2 regions of the Geodermatophilus sp. DSM 44513 genome follow, and region 2 is predicted to be linked to the other one. Evidence: riboswitches for the same ligand, from Rfam matches in the RefSeq annotation. Region 2 holds a riboswitch; the other holds the start of a gene.
The links. Region 2 has a riboswitch for S-adenosylmethionine ahead of RTG05_RS21185 (bifunctional o-acetylhomoserine/o-acetylserine sulfhydrylase). Riboswitches for the same ligand answer to the same signal wherever they lie in the genome.
Positions count from the first base shown of each region.

Region 1: it holds a riboswitch for S-adenosylmethionine, as region 2 does, so the genes downstream of both, thrC (threonine synthase) here and RTG05_RS21185 (bifunctional o-acetylhomoserine/o-acetylserine sulfhydrylase) in region 2, are expected to answer to the same signal.

Region 1 is NZ_CP135963.1:687,272-698,702, forward strand. Features, by position in the region: gene RTG05_RS03200 (alpha/beta fold hydrolase) at 1-650, shown strand, start outside; gene RTG05_RS03205 (ABC transporter permease) at 647-1,516, shown strand; gene RTG05_RS03210 (HAD family hydrolase) at 1,560-2,381, opposite strand; SAM riboswitch class I at 2,442-2,571, shown strand; gene thrC (threonine synthase) at 2,584-3,885, shown strand; gene RTG05_RS03220 (cold-shock protein) at 4,072-4,272, shown strand; gene groL (chaperonin GroEL) at 4,971-6,599, shown strand; gene RTG05_RS03230 (glucose-6-phosphate dehydrogenase) at 6,733-8,136, opposite strand; gene RTG05_RS03235 (DUF72 domain-containing protein) at 8,221-9,078, shown strand; gene RTG05_RS03240 (hypothetical protein) at 9,063-9,908, opposite strand; gene RTG05_RS03245 (Gfo/Idh/MocA family protein) at 10,013-11,011, opposite strand; gene RTG05_RS03250 (DUF4031 domain-containing protein) at 11,048-11,338, shown strand; gene RTG05_RS03255 (HD domain-containing protein) at 11,295-11,431, opposite strand, start outside.
Region 2 is NZ_CP135963.1:4,373,927-4,385,357, reverse strand. Features, by position in the region: gene RTG05_RS21220 (metallopeptidase TldD-related protein) at 1-102, shown strand, start outside; gene RTG05_RS21215 (hypothetical protein) at 377-676, shown strand; gene RTG05_RS21210 (hypothetical protein) at 887-1,375, shown strand; gene RTG05_RS21205 (C40 family peptidase) at 1,561-2,640, shown strand; gene RTG05_RS21200 (YdeI/OmpD-associated family protein) at 2,647-3,228, opposite strand; gene RTG05_RS21195 (gamma carbonic anhydrase family protein) at 3,372-3,914, shown strand; gene RTG05_RS21190 (homoserine O-acetyltransferase MetX) at 3,991-5,106, opposite strand; gene RTG05_RS21185 (bifunctional o-acetylhomoserine/o-acetylserine sulfhydrylase) at 5,108-6,400, opposite strand; SAM riboswitch class IV at 6,442-6,559, opposite strand; gene RTG05_RS21180 (zinc-binding dehydrogenase) at 6,622-7,638, shown strand; gene RTG05_RS21175 (Rv3103c transmembrane domain-containing protein) at 7,643-8,134, opposite strand; gene RTG05_RS21170 (mechanosensitive ion channel family protein) at 8,131-9,027, opposite strand; gene RTG05_RS21165 (thioesterase family protein) at 9,091-9,882, opposite strand; gene RTG05_RS21160 (hypothetical protein) at 9,906-10,283, opposite strand; gene RTG05_RS21155 (BCCT family transporter) at 10,502-11,431, shown strand, end outside.

The DNA of each region.
Region 1 (11,431 bases), 940 kb from region 2:
TGCAGCCGCACCTGTCCGGCCGCGACAACCTGCGGCTGTACTGGGCCGCGACCGGCCGCCCCGCCGCGGACGCGCACATGGAGGAGGCCATCGCCGTCGCCGGTCTCGGCGCGGCGCTGGACCGGCCGGTGCGCCGCTACAGCCAGGGCATGCGCCAGCGGGTGGCCATTGCCCAGGCCATGCTCGGCCTGCCCGACCTGCTGGTCCTCGACGAGCCGACCAACGGGCTGGACCCGCCGCAGATCCACGCGATGCGCGAGGTGCTGCGCTCCTACGCCGCGACCGGCCGCACGGTGATCGTGTCCAGCCACCTGCTCAGCGAGATCGAGCAGACCTGCAGCCACGTCGTCGTCATGGCCAAGGGGCAGAAGATCGCCCAGGGCACGGTCGAGGAGATCGTCGGCACCGGCGGGTCGGTGCTCGTCGACCTCGCCGACGACGCCGACACCGACCGCGCGGTCGCCGTCCTGGAGGGGCTGCCCGGGGTGGCGGTGGAGCGCACCGACGAGGGGCTGGTCGCCGACCTGGACGGCACCAGCCGCGCGCGGGCGCTGCACGCGCTGGTGGCCGCCGACGTCTCGGTGCAGGCCTTCACACCGCGCCGCCGCCTGGAGGACGCGTTCCTGGCACTGGTGGGGGAGGAAGCGTGACGACCGGACACGTGCAGCCGACCGGGGCCGTCGCGGGCTACCGGCCCGGGCGCACCCTGCGGCTGTCGGTCGAGCTGCGCCGGCAGTTCAAGCGGCGGCGCACCCTCGGCGTGCTCGCGCTCATGGTGGCGCTGCCGCTGATCCTCATCGGCGCCCTGCAGCTGGGCGGCGCGGAGGAGGCGGAGGAGAACGCGCGGATCAACCTGGTCGACGTCGCCACCTCCAGCGGCCTGAACTTCACGCTGTTCGTGCTGTTCGCGACGACGAGCTTCTTCCTGGTCGTCGTCTACGCGCTGTTCTTCGGCGACACGGTGGCCAGCGAGGCCCAGTGGGGGTCGCTGCGCTACACCCTGGCCACCCCGGTGCCGCGGATGCGGCTGCTCCGGCAGAAGTGGCTGGCCGCGTTCGTGCTGTCGGTCGGTGCACTGCTCGCCATCGTCACGACCGCGCTGGTCGCCGGCGGGATCGCCTTCGGCTTCGGCCCGGTGCAGACCCCGGTGGGGGTGACCCTCGGTCAGGCCGACGCGCTGCTGCGGCTGGCCGGCATGGTCGGCTACCTCGCCGTGCACCTGCTCGTCGTCGGGGCTCTGGCGTTCTGGCTGTCCACGATCACCGACGCACCGCTGGCCGCGGTCGGCGGGGCGGTGTTCACCATGTTCGTCTTCGCCATCCTCGACCAGGTGGAGCAGCTGGGCGCGATCCGCGACTACTTCCCGACCGCGGAGGAGTTCGCCTGGACCGACCTGCTGCAGACCCCCGTCGACTCCGGCGACCTGTTCCGCGGCGTCGTCCAGTCGCTGGTCTACGCCGCCGTCTTCACCGCGCTTGGCTTCCGCCACTTCGCCCGCCGCGACGTGACGTCGTAGTCGGAGTCGCCCGGTGACGGTTCCCGCCACCGGGCGACTCCGACTACAGGCTGGCGCGGACGGCCTGGGCCCAGCCCTCGCCCATCGCGGCGTCGGTCACCGTCACGTTGGGGACGGCGGCCAGCAGGTCGGCCATCCCTTCCACCCCGGCCCCGTTGGCGGTGATCCACAGCCGGTCGACCGCCGGCGCCATCTCCAGGTCGCTGACGCTGTCGCCGATCGCCACCGCGTCGGCCGGGGTCAGCCCGCGCCGCTGCAGGTCCCAGGCGATGGCCGCGCCCTTGGTGATCCCGCGCGGCATCAGGTGGTACACCCGCGGCGGCGCCTCGGCGGGGGCCAGCGTCGTGCGGGCCGTGCGCGGCAGCGCGCCGTTGTCCTTGAGGGTGAGCCAGCCCAGCCCGCGCTCGGCCAGCCAGGCGTCCACCGCGAGCGGGTCGAGGCGGCCGCGCAGCAGGGCGTCGGTCTCGTGGGTGGCGTGCCAGGGCGCGTGCCACTCGACCCGGCCGGGGTGCTCGGCGACCAGGGCGTCGACCACCCCGAGCTCGGCCATCACCGCCATCGGCGCGCGTCCGGCGTGCTCGGGGGGCAGGGCACCGGTCAGCCGGTGGGTCTGCCGGGCGGCGTCCCAGCTGATGGTGGCCCCCAGCTCGGCGATGGCGCCGTCGGCGGCGAAGATCCGGGCCGCCTCCACCACCTGCTCGAAGGTGCGCCCGCTCACCAGCACCAGGGCGACGCCGGCGCGGTGCAGCTCCAGCAGGGTGGCCGCCGGGTCGGCGGTCAGCTCGCGGCCCTCGGTGTGCCAGAACGAGCCGCGCGGCCCGACCATCGTGCCGTCCAGGTCGGTGTAGACGACGCGCGTGCTCACCGGCCCATCCTGGCCCCGACCGCGCCGGGGTCGGCCACCTGGGTAGAGTCCGTCGCGTTCCACTCATCCAGAGGGGCAGAGGGACACGGCCCGCTGAAGCCCCGGCAACCGCCACCGAGCGCACGCACTCGGCGGGAGGTGCCAATTCCGTCCCGCGCGGCTCGACGGCCCGACGCGGGGAAGATGAGGAGGTAGTCGTCGCATGACCCTGACCGCTCCCGGTTCTGTCCAGGCCGACTCCGCCGCCGGCGGGCCCGTGCCGCCGAACCCCGCCCGCGGCCTCGTCTGTCGCAACTGCGGCGCCACCTTCGGGCTCATCGCCGAGCACGCCTGCGCGGAGTGCTTCGGCCCGCTGGAGGTCGACTACGACCCCGAGCTGATGCGTGCGGTGAGCCGCGCGCAGATCGAGGCCGGTCCGCAGAACATCTGGCGCTACGTCGCGCTGCTCCCCGTCGGTCAGGACCCCGCCGACCGCGTCACCCTGGACCCCGGCCTGACCCCGCTGGTGCGCGCCGACCGGCTGGCCGCCGAGCTCGGCATGACCGGTGGCCTGTGGGTCAAGGACGACTCGGCCAACCCCACGCACTCCTTCAAGGACCGCGTGGTCAGCATGGCCGCCACCGCCGCCCGCCGGCTGGGCTACCGGAAGATCGCCGCCGCCTCGACCGGCAACCTGGCCAACTCGGTGGCCGCGCACGCCGCGCGCGCCGGCCTGCCCTCGTACGTCTTCATCCCCAGCGACCTCGAGCCGGGCAAGGTCGTGCAGTCGGCGGTCTACGGGCAGACGCTGGTCGCCGTCGACGGCAGCTACGACGACGTCAACCGGCTGACCAGCGAGCTCGCCGAGACCGACGAGTTCGAGGACACCGCCTTCGTCAACCAGAACGTGCGGCCCTACTACGCCGAGGGCTCCAAGACGATGGGCTACGAGATCGCCGAGCAGCTCGGCTGGCGGATCCCGGCCCAGGTCGTCGTCCCGATGGCGTCGGGCTCGCTGCTCACCAAGGTGGACAAGGCGTTCCGCGAGCTGGTCGCCGCCGGCATCGTCGAGGCCACCGAGTGGCGGGTCTTCGGCGCCCAGTCGGCCGGTTGCGACCCGATCGCCACCGCCTTCGACAACGGCTGGGACGTCGTCAAGCCGGTGAAGCCGACCGGGATCGCCAAGTCGCTGAACATCGGCAACCCCGCCGACGGCCCGTACGCCCTGGACGCCATCCGGCGCACCGGCGGCGCCGTGGGCCGGGTCGGCGACGCCGAGATCGTGCAGGGCATCCGCGACCTGGCCCGCACCACCGGCGTGTTCGCCGAGACCGCGGGCGGGGTGACCGTCGCGGTGCTGCGGCAGCTGGTCGAGGACGGCCGGCTGGACCCGTCGCAGGAGACGGTCGTCCTCAACACCGGCGAGGGCCTCAAGACCCTCGACCCGCTGCTGCCGGTGGTCGCACCGACCCACCACGTCTCGCCGTCGCTGTCCTCGGCCCGGCAGGCCGGTCTGATCGGGTAGCCGGTCGGGGGAACGCCTCCCTCGATCCGGTGTGTCACGGACGTGACCCTGGTCTCAACGCGGGCCGCTGTGCTGTACGTTTCCCCGCGGTTCGGTTCCACGTTCGTGTCCGACGGGCGGAAGAGCTCGACCCGGCCTCCCTGGTCGGTGGGAGGTCGTCCGGACGCACGAGACGTGGGAGCGCGCGTGGCACAGGGCACCGTGAAGTGGTTCAACGCCGAGAAGGGCTTCGGCTTCATCGCCGTCGACGGCGGTCAGGACGTCTTCGTCCACTACTCGGCCATCCAGATGGACGGGTACAAGAGCCTCGACGAGGGCCAGCGCGTCGAGTTCGAGGTCGTCCAGGGGTCCAAGGGTCCGCAGGCGGACGCCGTCCGCAGCGCCTGATCCCTGCAGCGAAGGCCCGGCTCCTCGAGGGAGCCGGGCCTTCGTCGTGTCAGGGGGATGGCACCTCGGGGACGCGACGGGCTCCCGCAGGGACGACCGACGAGCGGGGCCCCGGAGGGGTCCCCGAGGAGCGGCCGGGTGGGCTCCAAGCACTGACGGCCTCGGTGCAGGGGCCCGCGCCGAGCCTGCGAGGTGTGGGGGGCACCGAGGTCCTTCCGGGCACGTGGTCGCGGTGGCCGGGACGAGCGGGGCCCCGGAGGGGTCCCCGAGGAGCGGCCGGGTGGGCTCCGCGCAGGTCGGGGACGGCACGTGGTCGCGGTGGCCGGGACGAGCGGGGCCCCGGAGGGGTCCCCGAGGAGCGGCCGGGTGGGCTCCGCGCAGGTCGGGGACGGCACGTGGTCGCGGTGGCCGGGACGAGCGGGGCCCCGGAGGGGTCCCCCAGGAGCGGCCGGGTGGGCTCCACGCAGGTCGGGGACGGCACCTGGCCGCGGTCGTCGTCCGGAGGACGACAGTGTTGTTGCACTCGGCAGGGGCGAGTGCCAGACTCGGGATTGGCACTCGACAGTGCCGAGTGCCAATCAGGTCGGATCGGTGAGGCACTGGCGTGCGGGCCGACGGAGTGCCCGTCCCGCCGGTGTCGTCCGTCGCGGGCGCCGGTCCCGGCCGTGCAGCGATCCATGCATGGAGGACATCACCACATGGCCAAGATGATCGCCTTCGAGGAAGAGGCCCGCCGCGGCCTCGAGCGGGGCATGAACACCCTCGCCGACGCCGTCAAGGTGACCCTGGGCCCCAAGGGCCGCAACGTCGTCCTGGAGAAGAAGTGGGGTGCCCCCACCATCACCAACGACGGTGTGAGCATCGCCAAGGAGATCGAGCTCGAGGACCCGTGGGAGAAGATCGGCGCCGAGCTGGTCAAGGAGGTCGCGAAGAAGACCGACGACGTCGCGGGTGACGGCACCACCACCGCCACCGTGCTCGCCCAGGCACTCGTCCGCGAGGGTCTGCGCAACGTCGCCGCCGGCGCCAACCCGATGGCCCTGAAGAAGGGCATCGAGAAGGCCGTCGAGTCGGTCACCGCGTACCTGCTCTCCACCGCCAAGGACGTCGAGACCAAGGAGCAGATCGCCGCCACCGCGTCGATCTCCGCCGCCGACACCGCCATCGGTGAGCTCATCGCCGAGGCGATGGACAAGGTCGGCAAGGAGGGCGTCATCACCGTCGAGGAGAGCAACACCTTCGGCCTGGAGCTCGAGCTCACCGAGGGCATGCGCTTCGACAAGGGCTACATCTCGCCCTACTTCGTCACCGACGCCGAGCGCATGGAGGCCGTCCTCGACGACCCGTACGTGCTCGTCGTCAACAGCAAGATCAGCTCGGTCAAGGACCTGCTCCCGCTGCTGGAGAAGGTCATGCAGTCGGGCAAGCCGCTGGCCATCATCTCCGAGGACGTCGAGGGCGAGGCCCTGGCGACCCTGGTCGTGAACAAGATCCGCGGCACCTTCAAGTCCGTCGCCGTCAAGGCCCCGGGCTTCGGCGACCGCCGCAAGGCCATGCTGACCGACATCGCCATCCTCACCGGTGGCCAGGTCATCAGCGAGGAGGTCGGCCTGAAGCTGGAGTCGGCCGGCGTCGAGCTGCTCGGTCGGGCCCGCAAGGTCGTCGTCACCAAGGACGAGACGACGATCGTCGAGGGCGCCGGTGACACCGACCAGATCTCCGGCCGGGTCAACCAGATCCGCGCCGAGATCGAGAAGTCGGACTCCGACTACGACCGCGAGAAGCTGCAGGAGCGCCTGGCCAAGCTGGCCGGTGGCGTCGCCGTCATCAAGGCCGGCGCCGCGACCGAGGTCGAGCTCAAGGAGCGCAAGCACCGCATCGAGGACGCGGTGCGCAACGCCAAGGCCGCCGTCGAGGAGGGCATCGTCGCCGGTGGTGGCGTCGCCCTCGCGCAGGCCACGGCCGTCGCGTTCGACAAGCTCGAGCTGACCGGTGACGAGGCGACCGGTGCCAACATCGTGCGCGTCGCGCTCGAGGCCCCGCTGAAGCAGATCGCCGTCAACGCCGGCCTCGAGGGCGGCGTCGTGGCGGAGAAGGTCCGCAACTCCGAGACCGGCTGGGGCCTCAACGCCGCCTCCGGGGAGTACGTGGACCTGGTCGGGGCCGGCATCATTGACCCGGCCAAGGTCACCCGCTCGGCGCTGCAGAACGCCGCCTCCATCGCGGCGCTCTTCCTCACCACCGAGGCCGTCATCGCCGACAAGCCGGAGAAGAACGCCCCGGCCATGGCCGGTGGCGATGGCGGCATGGGCGGCATGGACTTCTAACGAAGGACCCCTCCACCCCCCAGGCCTCGCGAGCTCGGCCTGGGACCCTGCGGAGGGGCCGTTCCAAAACGTCACCTACAGGGGCGGTCCCGCATCGCGGGGCCGCCCCTGTGGTGTCCGGGCGTCCCCGAGGTCAGGAGCCGAGCAGCCAGCCGGCCGGCTCGGCCAGCGCGTCGGCCTCCACCGGCCCCCAGGAGCCCGGCGCGTAGCGGTACACCCGTGGCGGCCGCTCCTGCAGCGGGGCGAACGCCCGCCAGGCGTGGGCCAGCCCGTCGCTGCTGGTGAACAGCGACCGGTCACCGACCAGGACGTCGTGCAGCAGTGAGACGTAGGGCGGCAGCGGCGTCCCACCGGGCACGTCGGCCAGTTGCAGCGTGGCCGTCGCCGCGGCCAGGGCGAGGTCCGGGCCGGGCTGCTTGGCGACCACCTGCAGGTCCACCGCCCCGGACCCCGACAGCGACAGGGACAGCACGTTGCCGTGCCCCGGGACGTCGGTCACCGGCCCGTCCGGTCGGCGCAGCAGCAGGCTGACCCGCTGCTCGCCGGCGGCCATCCGCTTGCCGGTGCGCAGCACGAACGGCACGCCCCGCCAGCGGTCGGTGTCCACCCACAGCCGGGCGGCCACGTAGGTGTCGGTCCGCGAGTCGTCGGCCACGCCGTCGAGGTCGGTGTAGCCGTCGAACTGCCCGAGCACCACCTCCGCGGGGTCCAGCGGCCGGAAGGCGGCCAGCACCCCCTCGCGGGCGGCCTGCAGATCGGCGGGGGAGAAGCTGGCCGGCGGCTCCATCGCCACCTCGGCGGCGAGCTGGAACAGGTGGGTGACCAGCATGTCCAGGGCAGCACCGGTGGCGTCGTAGAACTCCGCGCGCCCGGCGACGTCGAGGTCCTCCGGGACGTCGATCTGCACCTGCGCGACGTGCTCGCGGCTCCACACGTGCCCGAACAGTCCGTTGGCGAAGCGCAGGACGTGCAGGTCCTGGGTGCCCTCCTTGCCCAGGAAGTGGTCGATGCGGAAGACCTGGTCCTCCGCCAGCACGGAGAGCACCAGCTCGTCGAGCTCCCGGAATCCCTGCGGTGAGGTGCCGTAGGGCTTCTCGTAGACGACCCGGGAGCCCTCGGTGAGCCCGTGCCGCTGCAGGCCCCGGGTGAGCTTGGCGAAGGCCTCCGGGGGCGTGGCCAGGTAGTGGACGAGCTGGGGCCGCCCGCCGAGCTCCGCCCGCGCCTCGGCCAGGACGTCGAGCAGGCTGCCGGGGTCGGACTCGTCGAACCCGCCGCCGGCGAAGCGCAGCCGACCGGCGAAGTCCGCCCACCCGTCGTCGGCGCCGTCCCCGAACGGGCCGAACTCGGTGAGCGCGTCGTGCACCCGCCCGGCGAACTCCTCGTGGGACACGTCGCCGCGGCCGTTGCCGACCAGCCGCCAGTCCTGCGGCAGCAGGCCGCGCTGGGCGAGCTCCCAGAAGGCGGGCAGCACCATCCGGCGGGCCAGGTCGCCGGTGGCGCCGTAGAGCACGAACACGGTCGCAGGGAGGTCGGTCACGGTCCCGGCTGTGCCCGGGGCACGGTCCGGTCACGCGTCGGCCCGCGTGCGGTGCCGGGTCGGGTGACCGGGTAGAGGCCGGCCGTGGCGGTGGTGATCGGGACGTCGGGGTGGCAGTACCGCGACTGGCGCGGCCGCTTCTACCCGCCGCGGCTGCCCCAGCGGCTGTGGCTGGAGCACCACGCCGCGCACTTCGCCACCGTCGAGAGCAACAACGCCTTCTACCGGCTGCCTGAGCGGGCCACCTTCGCGGCCTGGCGGGCGCGCACCCCGCCGGACGTGCGGTGGGCGGTCAAGGCGAGCCGGTTCCTCACCCACGTCAGGCGCCTGCGCGACCCCGAGGAGCCGGTCGCCCGGCTGGTGGACCGCGTCGCCGGGCTGGGCGACCGGCTGGCCGCCGTCCTGCTGCAGCTGCCGCCGACGCTCCGGGCCGACCCGGGCCTGCTGCGGGACTGCCTGCAGCAGTTCCCGGCCGGCACCCGGGTCGCCGTCGAACCACGGCACGACTCGTGGTGGACCGACGAGGTGCGCGCGGTGCTGGAGCGCCACGGGGCCGCGCTGTGCTGGGCCGACCGGGCCGAGCAGCCGGTCACGCCGCTGTGGCGCACCGCGGAGTGGGGCTACCTGCGGCTGCACACCGGGGCGGAGGGCTGGGCGTACCGCCCGGAGACGCTGCAGGCCTGGGCCGAGCGGCTGTCGGCGACCTACGGGGACGCCGACGTGCTGGTCTACCTCAACAACGACCCGGGCGGGGCGGCGGTCACCGACGCGGTCGCCCTCGCTGAGGCGGTGCGCCGGACCGGCCGGACGCCGACCCGGGTGCCCACGCTCGACCAGGCGACCGGCCGCGCGTGGACCTCCCCGGCAACGCCGCAGGCCGGGACCCCGCTCGGTGGAGCGGGACCCGGCCTGCCGGAGGGTGGGGGTCAGCCGTCGGCCTGACCCCGGCCCTGGCCCTGGCCCTGGCCGTTGCCGGGGCCGCGCCCGGCGCCCTCGCGGGCCTCCTCGGCCTCCCGGGCCTGCTCCTCGGCCTCCCGGGCCGCTTCCCGGGCCTGCGCCTCGGCCTCCCGGGCGGCCTCTCGGGCCTGCGCCTCGGCCTCCCGAGCCGCTTCCCGGGCCTGCGCCTCGGCCTCCCGGGCGGCCTCGCGGGCCTGCTCGTCGGCCGCCTCCTGCGCCGCGCGGGCCGGCTGGTCGTCCGCGGGGGCCTGCTCCTTGGCCGCTCGGACGGCCTCCCGGACCTGCGGCCCGACCTGGACCCCGGCCTCCCGGGCCTGCTGCGCCGCCGTACGGGCGGCCTCGCTGACCTGCCGTCCCGGGGCGTCGGCACCGCCGGTCCCGTCCTCGTCGCCGGTGGTGTCACCGTCCTCCGTGCCCTCGGTGCCGTCGGTCCCGTCCGTGCCGGTCCCGTCGGTGGTGTCCTCGGGTGCCTCCTCGACGGGGGCTGCGGTCTCCGGGGCCGCCTCAGGGGAGTCGGTGACCGACCCGTCGGTCCCGGTGGTGGTGTCGGTGGTGCCCGTGGTCGTCGTCCCGTCGGGGACGGTGCCGGGGTCCGCACCGGTCGGGCCGGTGTCGGTGGAGTCGGGCAGGTCGAACGGCGAGACGACCTCGACGGCCCCGGCGACGGCGTCCTGCACCGGTGTCGGCAGGGCGTCGGCGGCGCCGGCGCCGGTCACGCCGGCCACGGCGATGCCGAGCCCGGCCGTCGCCTGGGCGACGGTGCTCGCGCCGGCGATCTTCGCCGCGAGTGCGGCCAGGCCCTCGATGACTGCCATGCGGGTGTGCTCCTGGGGGTCGGTGGCCCGCAGGTGCGGACCGTCCCCGGTGCATCGGCCGGTGCGCGGCCGTCCTGGAGCCGGGTCACCCGGCAGTGGGGTGCCTAGCCGAGCGCCCCCGGGTCCTCCCGGTGTCGCACACCGAGCTGCTCGGCGGCCTCGCCGAGCACCGACTGGACGGCGAGGGTGTCCGCCAGCGGCACGACCGCGCTCTCCGTCCGCCCCTCGCGCAGACAGGCGGTCACCTCGGCGAACTCGTGGGAGTAGCCCGTGCCCGTCGGCGGGAGGGTGGTCTCCTCGGGCTCCGCGCCGGTGCGGTGCAGCACGATCGTCCGCGGGTGGTGGAAGCGGGGGAGGACGTCGATCCAGCCCGCCGTGCCGAAGACCCGTGCCTGCCCCGGTGTCGGGTGGCGCAGCGAGGTGGTCAGCGTGGCCGAGCGGCCGTCGGCGTACCCGAGCAGCAGCGCGGCCTCGGCGTCGACACCGGTGGGGAACAGCGAGCCGGTGGCGCGGACCGTGTCGGGGGTGCCGAGCAGCATCTGGGCGAAGGACACGACGTAGACGCCGAGGTCCAGCAGCGCGCCGCCGCCGAGTTCGTGGGCGAACAACCGGTCGGCCGGGTCGTAGTCGCGGGCCACGCCCAGGTCGGCCTGCACCGACCGCACCTCGCCGATCGCGCCGTCGGCCACCAGCTCGCGCAGCCGGACGACGGCCGGCTGGACGCGGGTCCACATCGCCTCCATGACGAAGACGCCGCGGTCGCGGGCCCGCCCGACCACCTCGCGCGCGCCCTCGGGGGTGGCGGTGAACGCCTTCTCCACCAGCAGCGCCTTCCCGGCGTCGAGGGCGGCCAGGGCCACCGCGTGGTGCTGCGGGTGCGGCGTGGCCACGTACAGGACGTCGACGTCCGGGTCGGCCAGGATGTCGGCGTAGCAGCCGTGCGCGCGCTCCAACCCGTGCCGCTGCGCGAACGCCGCCGCGCGGTCGGCCGAGCGGGAGGCGACCGCGACCGGCCGGGCGCCGGGCACGTGCGCGAAGTCCGGCATGACGCTCTCGGCGATGCGGCCCGGCCCGACGACGCCCCAGCGGATCTCCTCGCTCACCAGCAGCACCGTAGTGCGACCGGCAGACTGGGGTCCGTGGCGGTGCTCATCGACCCCCCGGTGTGGCCGTGGCGCGGGCGCCGCTGGTCGCACCTGGTCAGCGACGTCTCCTACGCGGAGCTGCACGCCTTCGTCGCCGCGGAACTCGGCATCCCGCGGCGGGCGTTCCAGGGCGACCACTACGACGTCCCGGCCGACCTGTACGACGTGGCCGTGGCCGCCGGCGCCGAGCCGGTCGGCTGCCGTGAGCTGCTGGCCCGGCTGGTGGCGGCCGGCCTGCGGCTCAGGAGGGGACGCGCGCCCGCAGCAGGCCCAGCTCCGCGGTGAGGTTGGCCCGCGCCCGCGGCGTCCAGGCCTCGGCCAGGTCCGGCAGCCGGTACAGCGCCGGCAGCGCCAGCAGGTGCTCCAGCACGGCGATCC
Region 2 (11,431 bases):
CGCACGCTGCCGCGCGAGTGGAGCGACTGGTTCACCCGCGCCGCCATGCCCGCCGTCCGCGTCCCGGACTTCAACATGAGCTCGGTGTCCCCCGCCAGCTGACGCAAGGACCCTCCTGCCCCCCGCTGCGCGGGCCCGCGCGGACGGGTGGGGCTGCTGTGACGGCGTCCGGTGAGTTGTGCCGACCGGTCCGTCACACGTTTGTGGGGTGGCGTACGTGACGTTGTGCGTCCGACCACCTACCGTCTGTTGTGCACGGTGGTCGTCCCGAGTACTGACGCACCGCCCACTGCACGCCGAGGCGAGCAGTGGACGGGGTCTCCTCGCCCGGCCGCGGACGGCTCCGGCACAGCCGGACAGGTGAGGGGAGCACTCGGTGACGAGGAGTCAGAAGCCGTCGGTCTTCCAGATCGGGCGGGTGTGGGACGACGGGGACACCGTCGTGGTGTCCGGCTGGGGCCTGGGTCTGTGCGCCGCCGCGTGCGCGTGCCACCGCCACCCCTCGGCCGGCAGCCTGGCCATCGCCGAGGACCAGGCGCGGGGCCTGATCGGCCTGGTCAGCTACCGGCACGACTGCGACTGCTGCGAGCCGTGGACGGCCGAGGAGCTCACCGCCATCGTCCGCGACCTGGAGATGGTCGCCGCCCTCGACGCCCCGGAGCCCCTGGCCGGCTGAAGGAGGACCACCCTCCTCCCCACGCCTCGCTCGCTCGGCGCGGGCCCCTGGAGGGTGGCCGTTCCAGCACCCACTGGGGTCGCGGCAGGACCCTGCACGGGGGCTGTTCCAGCACGTCGCCGGGCTCACGGTGGGACCCTGCACGCGAGCCGTTCCGCACCTCACCGGGGGCGTGGTACCCGAGGCGCCCGCCCGGGTAGGGGTGCCCACATGCTCGGACGCGCTGCCCTCCGGGGCGCCCTCGCCGGCCTGGCCGGCACCGCGGCGATGACGCTCGCGGAGGAGGTCGAGCAGGCGGTGACCTCCCGGCCGGACTCCTACGTGCCCGCGCGCACCCTGACGGCGCTGACGACCGGGCGCCGCCTCCCCGGCTCCGCGCGCCCGGCGGTGCGCAACCACCTCATGCACTGGGGCACCGGCGCGCTCGTCGGCGCGCTGCGCGGCGTGTGGTCGGCCAGCGGCCTGCGCGGCTGGCGCGCCTCGGCCTGGTACACCTCGGTGCGGCTGGCCACCGACCAGACGCTGGAGAACGCCACCGGCGTCGGCGCGCCGCCGTGGACGTGGTCCCGTCGCGACCAGGTCGTCGACCTCGCCGGCAAGGCCGTGTACTCCTTCGTCACCGGCGCGGTGGCCGACCGGCTGGTCCCGCTGGCGCCGGACCGCACCCCCTCGGGCTCCGCCCCGCCCCGCCGCCGCTGAGCGACCGGCGCGCCTCCTGCGGCGCGCGCGCCGGGCGGGAGCCGTGGGACGGATGAGGTGGGCGCCGCGATCGGCGGCCCGCGCGCCATCACCTACCCCTTGACGTCGTGTCCTTACTGTGCGTGCTCACGCGCTCGGAACTCCGTCCCCCTCCCGGGGCGGGGCGCGGCGGGAAGGGGCCGGTCATGGGCCACGACAGGACGACGAGCCGGCACTGGTCGCGCGGCGCACTGGGTGCCGCCCCCCTGTCGCTCGCCGTGGTCGTCGGCGTGCTGCTGGCGCCGGGCAGCGCGGGCGCCGCACCCGACACCCCGGCCGCACCCGCCGCTCCGGTCACCCCCGCCGCACCGGCCGCTCCGGCCACCGCCGACGACGCCGCCCGCCTGGTCGCCGAGGCCGGCCGGCAGCTGGCCGTCCTGGACGAGCAGGTGCACGAGGCCCAGCTGACCGTCGCCCAGCACCAGCAGACCGCGGCGGTCGCCGGTGCGACCGCCGCGCAGGCCGACGCCGTGCTGGCCGGCTACGCCCCGCAGCTGGCGGCCATCGCGCAGACCTCCGGCACGTCGCAGTCCCGGATGGCCGCCTTCCTCACCGGCGACTCCGCCGCGGACGTCGTCCAGCAGATGACCACGCTGGACCTCATCGCCGCGCACACCGAGGGGCTGCTGGCCGAGGTCTCGATCGCCCAGCGCCAGGCCGAGCAGGCCCGCGCGGACGCCGACGCCGCCGCCGCGCAGGCCACCGCGGCCCTCGCCGAGCTGGACCGCCAGCGGACCGAGGTGCAGGCCCGCCAGCAGCAGTACGAGCAGGACTACGCCGCGCTGTCCGCCGCTGCGCAGGCCGCCGTGCTCACCACGGTCGCCGGCCCGTCGCTGGCCCCGCCGGACACGGACGCCGTCGTGGCCGCCGCACCCAACGGGGACGTGGGCGCCGTGCTGGCGGCCGCGCTCGCCCAGGTGGGCGACGCCTACGTGTGGGGCGGCACGGGTCCCGACGGCTTCGACTGCTCGGGCCTGACCAGCTTCGCGTACGAGGCGATCGGGGTCTCCCTGCCGCACTCCAGCCGGGCGCAGTCCCGGATGGGCGTGGCCGTCGCCCGCGGCGACCTGCAGCCCGGTGACCTGGTCTACTTCGGCTCCCCCGTCTACCACGTGGGCATCTACGTGGGGAACGGCAAGATGGTGCACGCGCGCACCTTCGGCATGCCGGTCGCGGTGACCACCGTGGACATCGGCGACTACGCCGGGGCCCGCCGCGTCCTCTGAGCGGCCTCACCCGTACGGACGGCGACCCTCGGCGAGCATCGTCACGAGCGCGGCGATCCGCCGGGCGCGGGTCTGCTCGGTGGCGGCGGTCTGCACCCGGAAGAGGACCGCGTAGCGGTTCTGGGCGTCCAGGCCGGCGAAGGCCTCCTGCGCCGCCGGCTCGGCGGCCAGCGCGGCGGCGAGGTCGTCGGGCACGGCGGCCGTCGCCGGTCCGGCGTAGGCCCGGTCCCAGCGGCCGTCGGCCCGGGCCGCCTCGACCGCCGCCAGCCCGGCCGGGCGCATCCGCCCGGCCGCGGTGAGCTCCGCGACCGTGGCCACGTTCTTCTGCGACCAGACGCTGCGCGGCCGCCGCGGGGTGATCCGCACCAGGTAGGACGTGTCGTCCAGGCTGTTGGACCGGCCGTCGATCCAGCCGAAGCAGAGCACCGACTCGACCAGCTCGGGATACGTCACCGACGGGACGCCGGACCCCTTCTTGGCGATCTGCACGTACAGCCCGGGCGCGGTTGCGTGCTCGGCCGCCAGCCACTCCTCCAGCGCCGCCTGACTGGGGAAGGCCCGCACCGGCAGGTCGGTCGGCACGCCCACGACGGCCATCCTCACCAGGTGCCGGTGCACCGTCCAGGGGGCCGACCGCGGGGCAGCCGGCCCCTCCCGGGCGCCGCGGACCCCGGTGTCGCCGCGGTCGGCCCCCGGTGCGGGGCCGGGGGCCGTGTGCTGTGCTGTCGCCCGTGGCCGAGAACACCGCCGAGAACTTCATCGCCGAGTTGCCGTTCGGGTCCCCGCAGATCGACGACGAGGCGTTCGTCGCGCCCACCGCCGTCGTGGTCGGGGCCGTGACCATGGGCCCCCGGTCCAGCATCTGGTACGGGGCGGTGGCGCGGGCCGACACCGAGGTCATCGAGATCGGCGCGGACTCCAACATCCAGGACGGCAGCACCCTGCACTCCGACCCCGGTTTCCCGCTGGTGGTCGGCCGCGGGGTCACCGTCGGCCACCGGGTCGTCCTGCACGGCGCCCGCGTGGACGACGACGTGCTGGTCGGCATGGGCAGCGTCGTGATGAACGGCGCGCACATCGGCTCCGGGTCGATCGTCGCCGCCGGTGCCGTGGTCACCCAGGGCACCCAGGTGCCGCCGGGCTCGCTGGTCGCCGGGGTGCCGGCCAAGGTCATCCGGCAGGCGTCCGACACCGACGGCGAGCACATCCGCGGCAACGCGGCCAGCTACACCGGCCGGCTGGCCGACGCCCGCCGGGTGCGCCCGCTCGGCTGACCCGGGCGACCCGCCGACCCGTCCGGGCGACGGTGGGAGGACCTGGTCCCCGTGCAGGAGGCCAGGAGGTCCTCCCTCAGGTGCCGAGCAGCTCGCGGACCAGCGCGCCCACGGCGTCGACCTCGATGAGGAAGCCGTCGTGCCCGTACGGCGAGGTGACCAGCCGCAGTGGGACACCCAGGGCGTCGGCGACCTGCTGCTGCAGGGCCGGCGGGTAGAGCCGGTCGGTGTCGATGCCGGCCACGACCGACCGGGCGGTGACCCGGGACAGCGCCGCCGCGACGCCCCCGCGGTCGCGGCCGACGTCCCAGGAGTTCATCGCCTCGGTGAGCACCACGTAACTGCCGGCGTCGAACCGGCCGGCCAGCTTGTCCGCGTGGTGGTCCAGGTAGGAGGCGACCGCGTACCGGCCGTCGTCCTGCACCGCGGTGCCGAACCGCTCCTCGAGCTCGAGCGCGCTGCGGTAGGTCAGGTGCGCGATCCGCCGCGCGACGCCGACGCCGGCGACCGGACCAGGGCCGGGCAGGTAGTCCCCGCCGGCCCACGCGGGGTCGGCGCGGATGGCGGCCTGCTGGGTGGTCTGGGTGCCCAGCTGGTCGGCGGTCGCGGCGGCCCCCGCGGCCAGGAAGAACAGCGCGTCCACCCGGTCGGGCAGCGCCACCGCCCACTCCAGCGCGCGCATGCCGCCCATCGAGCCGCCGATCACCCCGGCCCAGCGGTCGATGCCCAGCGCGTCGGCCAGCGCCGCCTCGACGCGGACCTGGTCGGCCACGGTCACGGCGGGGAACCGCGACCCCCACGGCCCGCCGTCCGGCGCCGCGGACGACGGGCCGGTCGTCCCCTGGCAGCCGCCGAGCACGTTGGCGCAGACGACGAACAGCCGATCGGTGTCCAGCGGCGCGCCGGGGCCCACCAGCCCCTCCCACCAGCCCGGGGTGGGGTGCCCGGGCCCGGCGGGACCGGCGACGTGGCTGTCGCCGGTCAGCGCGTGCTCGACCAGCACGGCGTTGCCGCCGCCCGGCGCGAGCGCGCCCCACGTCTCGTAGGCCACCCGCACCGCCGGCAGCGAGCCGCCGCGCGCGAGGTCGACCGGCCCGGGCAGGTCGAGGAAGCGCCGGTCGCCGACCGGGTCGCCCTCGCGCCAGCCGCCGGGGCGTGGCGGGGCCCAGGCGGCGACCCGGACCCCGCCCACCTCAGGCGCCCTTCGCGGCGCGGAAGCCGGCCTCCAGGTCGGCGAGGATGTCGTCGATGCCTTCCAGGCCCACCGCGAGGCGGACCAGCCCGGGGGTGACGCCGGTGGTCAGCTGCTCGTCGGGGGTCAGCTGCGAGTGCGTCGTCGACGCCGGGTGGATGACCAGGCTGCGGACGTCGCCGATGTTGGCCACGTGGCTGTGCAGCTCCAGGGCCTCCACGAACCGCTTGCCGGCCTCGACCCCGCCGTGCAGGTCGAAGGTCAGCACGGCGCCGGTGCCCCGGGGCGCGTACTTCTGCTGCGCGGCGTGCCACGGCGAGGAGGGCAGGCCCGGGTAGTTCACCCGGTCGACCTCGTCGTGCGCCTCGAGGAACTCCGCGACCCGCTGGGCGTTGGCGACGTGCCGCTCCATGCGCAGCGACAGCGTCTCGATGCCCTGCACGATGAGGAACGCGTTGAACGGCGAGAGCGCCGGGCCGAGGTCGCGGAGCAGCTGGACCCGGGCCTTGAGGGCGAACGCGGGCGCGCCCAGGTCGGCGTAGACCACGCCGTGGTAGGTCGGGTCCGGCTCGGTGAAGCCGCTGAACCGGCCGCTGCGCCAGTCGAACCGGCCGCCGTCGACGATCACCCCGGCGATCACGGTGCCGTGCCCGCCCAGGTACTTCGTCGCCGAGTGCACGACGACGTCGGCGCCGTGCTCCAGCGGCCGGAGGAGGTAGGGGGTGGCCACGGTGTTGTCCACGATGAGCGGGACGCCGTTGCGGTGCGCCACCCCGGCGACGGTCTCGATGTCGAGGACGTCGCCCTTCGGGTTGCCGATCGACTCGCCGTAGAAGGCCCGGGTGTTCTCCCGCACCAGGGACTGCCAGTTCTCCGGGTCGTCGGGGTCCTCGACGAAGGACACCGTGACACCGAGCTTCGGCAGCGAGTGGTGCAGCAGGTTGTACGTGCCGCCGTACAGCGAGGCCGACGCGACGACGTGGTCGCCGGCCTCGGCGACGTTGAGCAGCGCGAGGGTCGTCGCCGACTGCCCGCTGGCCACGGCGAGCGCGGCGACGCCGCCCTCCAGCGACGCGACCCGCTGCTCCAGCGCGTCCTGCGTCGGGTTCATGATCCGCGTGTAGATGTTGCCCATCTCCGCCAGGGAGAACAGGTCGGCGGCGTGCTGGGTGTCGCGGAACTGGTAGGCCGTCGTGGCGTAGATGGGCAGGGCCCGGGCGCCGGTCGTGGGGTCAGGGGCGGTGCCGGCGTGGATCTGCCGGGTCTCGAAGCTCCAGCCCTGGGGGTCGCTCATGCGCCGTCTCCTCTCGGTCGCGGAGACCCGCGGCGCAGCGAGCTCCGTCCTTGCCCGGACGGCGGACGCCACCCGGGCCGGCTCTTCCCCTGGAGCACCTCGGACGGAGTCGAGGTTGCCGGGCAGCCAGCCAGGTGCTTGACACTGCCTCTCGTGAGCCACCCGCGATCCTAGGCGCCCCCGCCGTGCCCGGTGGACGCCGGCCCCGGGAGGCTGGCGGCGTGCGCGCACTCGTCTTCGACACCTTCGGCGGCCCGCTGACCGTTCAGGACGTCCCCACCCCCGACCCGGCCCCCGGCGGGGTGGTGCTCCGGGTGGGCGCCACCGGCGTGTGCCGCAGCGACTGGCACGCCTGGCAGGGGCACGACCCGGACGTCGTCCTGCCGCACGTGCCCGGCCACGAGCTGGCCGGCACCGTCGCCGCGGTCGGGGCCGGCGTCCGGCGCTGGCGGGCCGGTGACCGGGTCACCGTGCCGTTCGTCAACGCCTGCGGCCGCTGCGCGCAGTGCGCGGCCGGGCAGCACCAGGTGTGCACCCGGCAGACCCAGCCCGGGTCCACCCACTGGGGTTCGATGGCCGAGTACGTCGCGCTGGACGCCGCCGACGTGAACCTCGTCGCGCTGCCCGACGGGCTGACCGACGCCACCGCCGCCGCGCTGGGCTGCCGCGTCGCCACCGCGTTCCGGGCAGTGGTGCACGTGGCCCGTGTGCGGCCCGGCGAGTGGGTGGCCGTGCACGGCTGCGGCGGGGTCGGCCTGTCGGCGGTGCAGGTCGCGGTGGCCGCCGGCGCCCGGGTCCTCGCCGTCGACGTCTCCCCGGCGGCCCGGCATCTGGCCGCCGACCTGGGCGCCGAGCACGTCCTCGACGGGCCGGCCGCGATCGCGGAGCTGACCGGCGGCGGCGCGCACGTGTCCCTCGACGCCGTCGGCGCCGTGGCCACCTGCGAGGACTCCGTCCGGTGCCTGCGGCCGCGCGGCCGGCACGTGCAGGTCGGCCTGCTGCCGCCCGCGCAGGGCCGCCCGGCGGTGCCGATGGACCTGGTCGTCGCCCGGGAGCTGCAGGTGCTGGGCAGCCACGGCATGGCCGCGCACGCCTACCCCGAGCTGCTCGGCCTGGTCGCCGCCGGGCGGCTGCGCCCCCAGGCGCTGGTCACCCGCGAGCTGGCCCTCGACGAGGCCGGCGCCGCGCTGGCCGTGGTCGGCCGCGCACCCGGCATCGCCGTGGTCACCCGCTTCTGAGGACTCAGGTCCCGGGCGCGCCGGTCGCGGTCGGCACCGCGGGCGTCGGGGTCGCCGTCGGCGTGGGCTCCGGCGCCGCCGTCGGGTCCCCCGTCGGTTCCTCCGTCGTCGGGTCCGCGGTCCCCGTGGGGGTCTCCTGCCCGGCCCCGCCCGGTGCGGTGGGGGTCGGGACGGCGGAGGTCCGGGGCGCCGTCGTGGGGACCGCCGTCGTCGGCGCGGCCGGCTCCGTCGGCACCCCCGGGACCACGGGCGCCGGCGTCTGCACCGTCGAGTCGGTCACCGGGACCGTGCGGGTGACCGGGTCCGGCGGGCGGACGTACAGGTACAGCACGTAGCAGCCGACGAACAGCAGCGCCAGGACGACGGTGGAGGTCCGCGCCCGGCCGAGGTGGTGCGGCACCGCGGACCACCAGCGGGGTGGGGCGGCCGGCGGCGCGGTGCTCACCGACAGCGCGCGCGGCGGCTGGCCCGGGCCGTTCGTCTCCGGGGCGGTCACCGCACACCGTCCGCCGACGGCGCGGGTGCCTCCGCCGGGTGCGAGACCGCCGAGTGCGCCGGCACGTTCAGGCCCTCCCGGCGGAAGGCCGTGACCACGCGCGCCCGCAGGTCGCGGCCGACGTCGAACTGCTTGCCCGGCAGCGTGCGGGCCACCATCCGGACGTTCACCTGCTCCAGGTCGATCGTCTCGACCCCCATGACGCTGGGCGGGTCCAGAAGCAGCGGGCGCAGCGCCGGGTCGCGGAAGGCCTCCGCGCCGACCTGCCGGAGGAGCTCGTTGACCCGGGTGACGTCGCTGCTGGTCGGCACCGGGACGTCGACCACGGCGCGCGCCCAGTCCCGGGAGAGGTTGGTGACCTTCACGATCTGCCCGTTCGGCAGCGTGACCACCTCGCCGTTGGCCGAGCGCAGCCGGGTGATCCGCAGCGTCACGTCCTCGATCGTGCCGTCGGCCGGCTCCACGCCGCCGACCACCTGGATGCTCACCACGTCACCGAACCCGTACTGCCGCTCGGTGATGATGAAGAAGCCGGCCAGCACGTCGCCGACGACCCGTTGCGCCCCGAAGCCCAGTCCGACACCCAGCACGGTCGCCGGCGCCACCAGCCCGCCGACCGGGATGCCCGCCCGGTCCAGGACGGCGAACACCGCGACCGCGTAGACCAGCACGATCAGCGTCCAGGTGATCACCTGGGTCAGGGAGTGCCGGTGCTTGGCCGCCTCGGAGCGCACCAGCGCGTCCCCGCCGGTGGCGCGGGCGTCGATCCGGTCGGTGATCTTGTCGCCGACCCAGGAGACGAACCGGGCCAGCAGCACCGACCCGAGCACGAGCAGGACGATCTCCAGGCCGCGCCCGGCGAGCCAGGTCAGCAGTGGGTCCAGGGGTTCCATCGGGTCCCAGCCTCCCCGGCCGGGGAGGGCCCTGCCAACCCGGTCACCCGGTCAGCGGGCCGGTCAGCGGGTCTCGACGAACAGCGTGTGCGAGGAGCGGCCGATCCGGCCGGTGGCGTCGTACAGGTCCGCGAAGCACTGCCCGGCGCCGCCCGGGCCGATCGTGGTGGCGGCGTCCACGCCGAGCCACGCGCCGGCCGGGGGCCGCACGAGGGCCACGGTGAGGTCGACGTTGGCGAACGTGGCCCGCGTCCAGTCCAGGACGGCGGAGATGCCGCTGGCCGCGTCGGTCATCACCAGCAGGTGCTGCAGCGGGGTCATCGGCTCGCCCTCGACGAGGGTGCACAGCGGCCGGGTCCACGCGGCGGCCGGGCCGGGGGAGTTGAAGGAGCCGTGCGCGAAGCGCCAGTCCAGCGCCCGGTGGTAGGCGACGTCGGTGGTGAAGAAGGCGGCGGTCTCCGGACGGCACCGCTCCGGTCCGGGCAGCGGGACGCCGACCTCCGGGGTCCCCTCGACCGCCGACGTCCGCAGCCGCCACGCGGTCAGCCGCATCGAGGGGCGGTCGGCGGTCCCGGCGGTGAGCACGGCCTCGACCAGCTCGATCCGCCGTCCCGGGCGCAGCAGCCGGGCGGTGACCTGCACCGGGCCCACCGGCACCGGCGCGAGGATGTCGAAGGCCAGCCGCACGGTCTGCCCGTCGGGGATCGCGGTGACCCGCTCGGCCTCGCGGGCCAGCAGCGCGGCGACCGGCCCGGCGTGCTGCAGGCCCGGGTCCCAGGGCCCGATGGTGAGGTCGGTGGCGCGGAAGCCGTCCCCGTCGGGCAGGTAGAGGGCGGTGGGCAGCGCGGCGGTCACGGAGGCCGAGTCTGCCGCCGCCCTCAGCCGCCGGAGCGGCGGGTCTCCCACACGGCGAACGCGGTCCACGCCGCGGCCACGGCCGCGGCGACCACCCACAGCCAGCGCACCGAGGACCCCGTGGGGTTGGACAGCACCAGCAGCACGGCCACGACGAGGACGGCCCCGGCCAGTGGCGGGGTGCGCAGCAGCGTGCCCAGGGTGTCCGGCCCCGGGACGGTGACGAACACCACCAGCGCGACCACCACCAGGAAGGCGCACAGCGCGCCGAGGAAGGCCGCCGTCACGCCCCACTCGGCGGGCAGGCCGACGGCGCCCAGGGCACCGAGGACGGCGCCCACGGCCAGCCACAGCAGCGTCTTCCGCCGCCGCGACGACCAGGGGGGACGCGGCTCGGTCACGGTGTGGTGCTCCTCCCTGCCGTGGTCCCGCAGACCCGGTGCGGCCGACGTGTCGCCGGGCGAGTGTGCCCGGCCTCCAGGGCGGACACACGGCACCCGACCGCCCCGGCGCGCCGGTGTGCCCGGTTCCGGCGGGCCCGCCCCGACTGGCGCCCTCCCTACGGTGGGGGGACAGCCGTCTACCGAGGAGGGGGTGCGCCGGAACCGGCGCTCACCACGTGACCACCACACCCACGCACCGCACGACGTCCCCACCGTCCCGACCACCAGCACCGTCCGACGCCTCGGGGGCCCACCCCGCCGTCGCCCAGCCACCGCTGTCGCCGGCCGACCACGGCAGCGCCCTGGACCGTGGGGTCTTCGGCGTCTCCGCGGGGATCGCCCTGGCCTTCGTCGTCTGGGGCCTCGCCAGCCCGGCGGGCCTGGGGTCGGCGAGCGGCACCGCCCTGGAGTGGGTGCAGACCAACCTCGGCTGGCTGTTCGTGCTGCTGGCCTCGGCCTTCGTCGTCTTCGTGATCTGGCTCGCGGCGGGGCGGTACGGCCGCATCCCGCTGGGCCGCGACGGCGAGGCGCCGGAGTTCCGGACGGTGTCCTGGGTGGCGATGATGTTCAGCGCCGGCATGGGCATCGGGCTGATGTTCTTCGGCGTCAGCGAGCCGCTGTCCCACTACGCCTCCCCACCCCCGGGCACCGTGGCGGCCGAGACCCCCGAGGCCGTGCGGACAGCGATGGCGACCACGCTGTTCCACTGGTCGCTGCACCCGTGGGCCATCTACGCCGTCGTCGGGCTGGCCATCGCCTACGGCACCTTCCGGCGCGGCCGACGGCAGCTGATCAGCGCGGCCTTCGCGCCGCTGTTCGGCCAGCGCCGCACCGAGGGCCCGGCGGGCAAGGTCATCGACGTCCTCGCGATCTTCGCGACGCTGTTCGGCTCGGCGGCCTCGCTCGGCCTGGGCGCGCTGCAGATCGGCAGCGGCGCGACGATCCTCGGCTGGGCGGGGGAGGCCGGCAGCGGCCTGCTCGTGGTGGTCATCGCGGTGCTGACCGCCGCCTTCGTCGCCTCCGCCGTCTCCGGCATCGCCCGCGGCATCCAGTGGCTGGCCACGATCAACATGGTGCTCGCCGTCGTCCTGGCGGTGTTCGTGTTC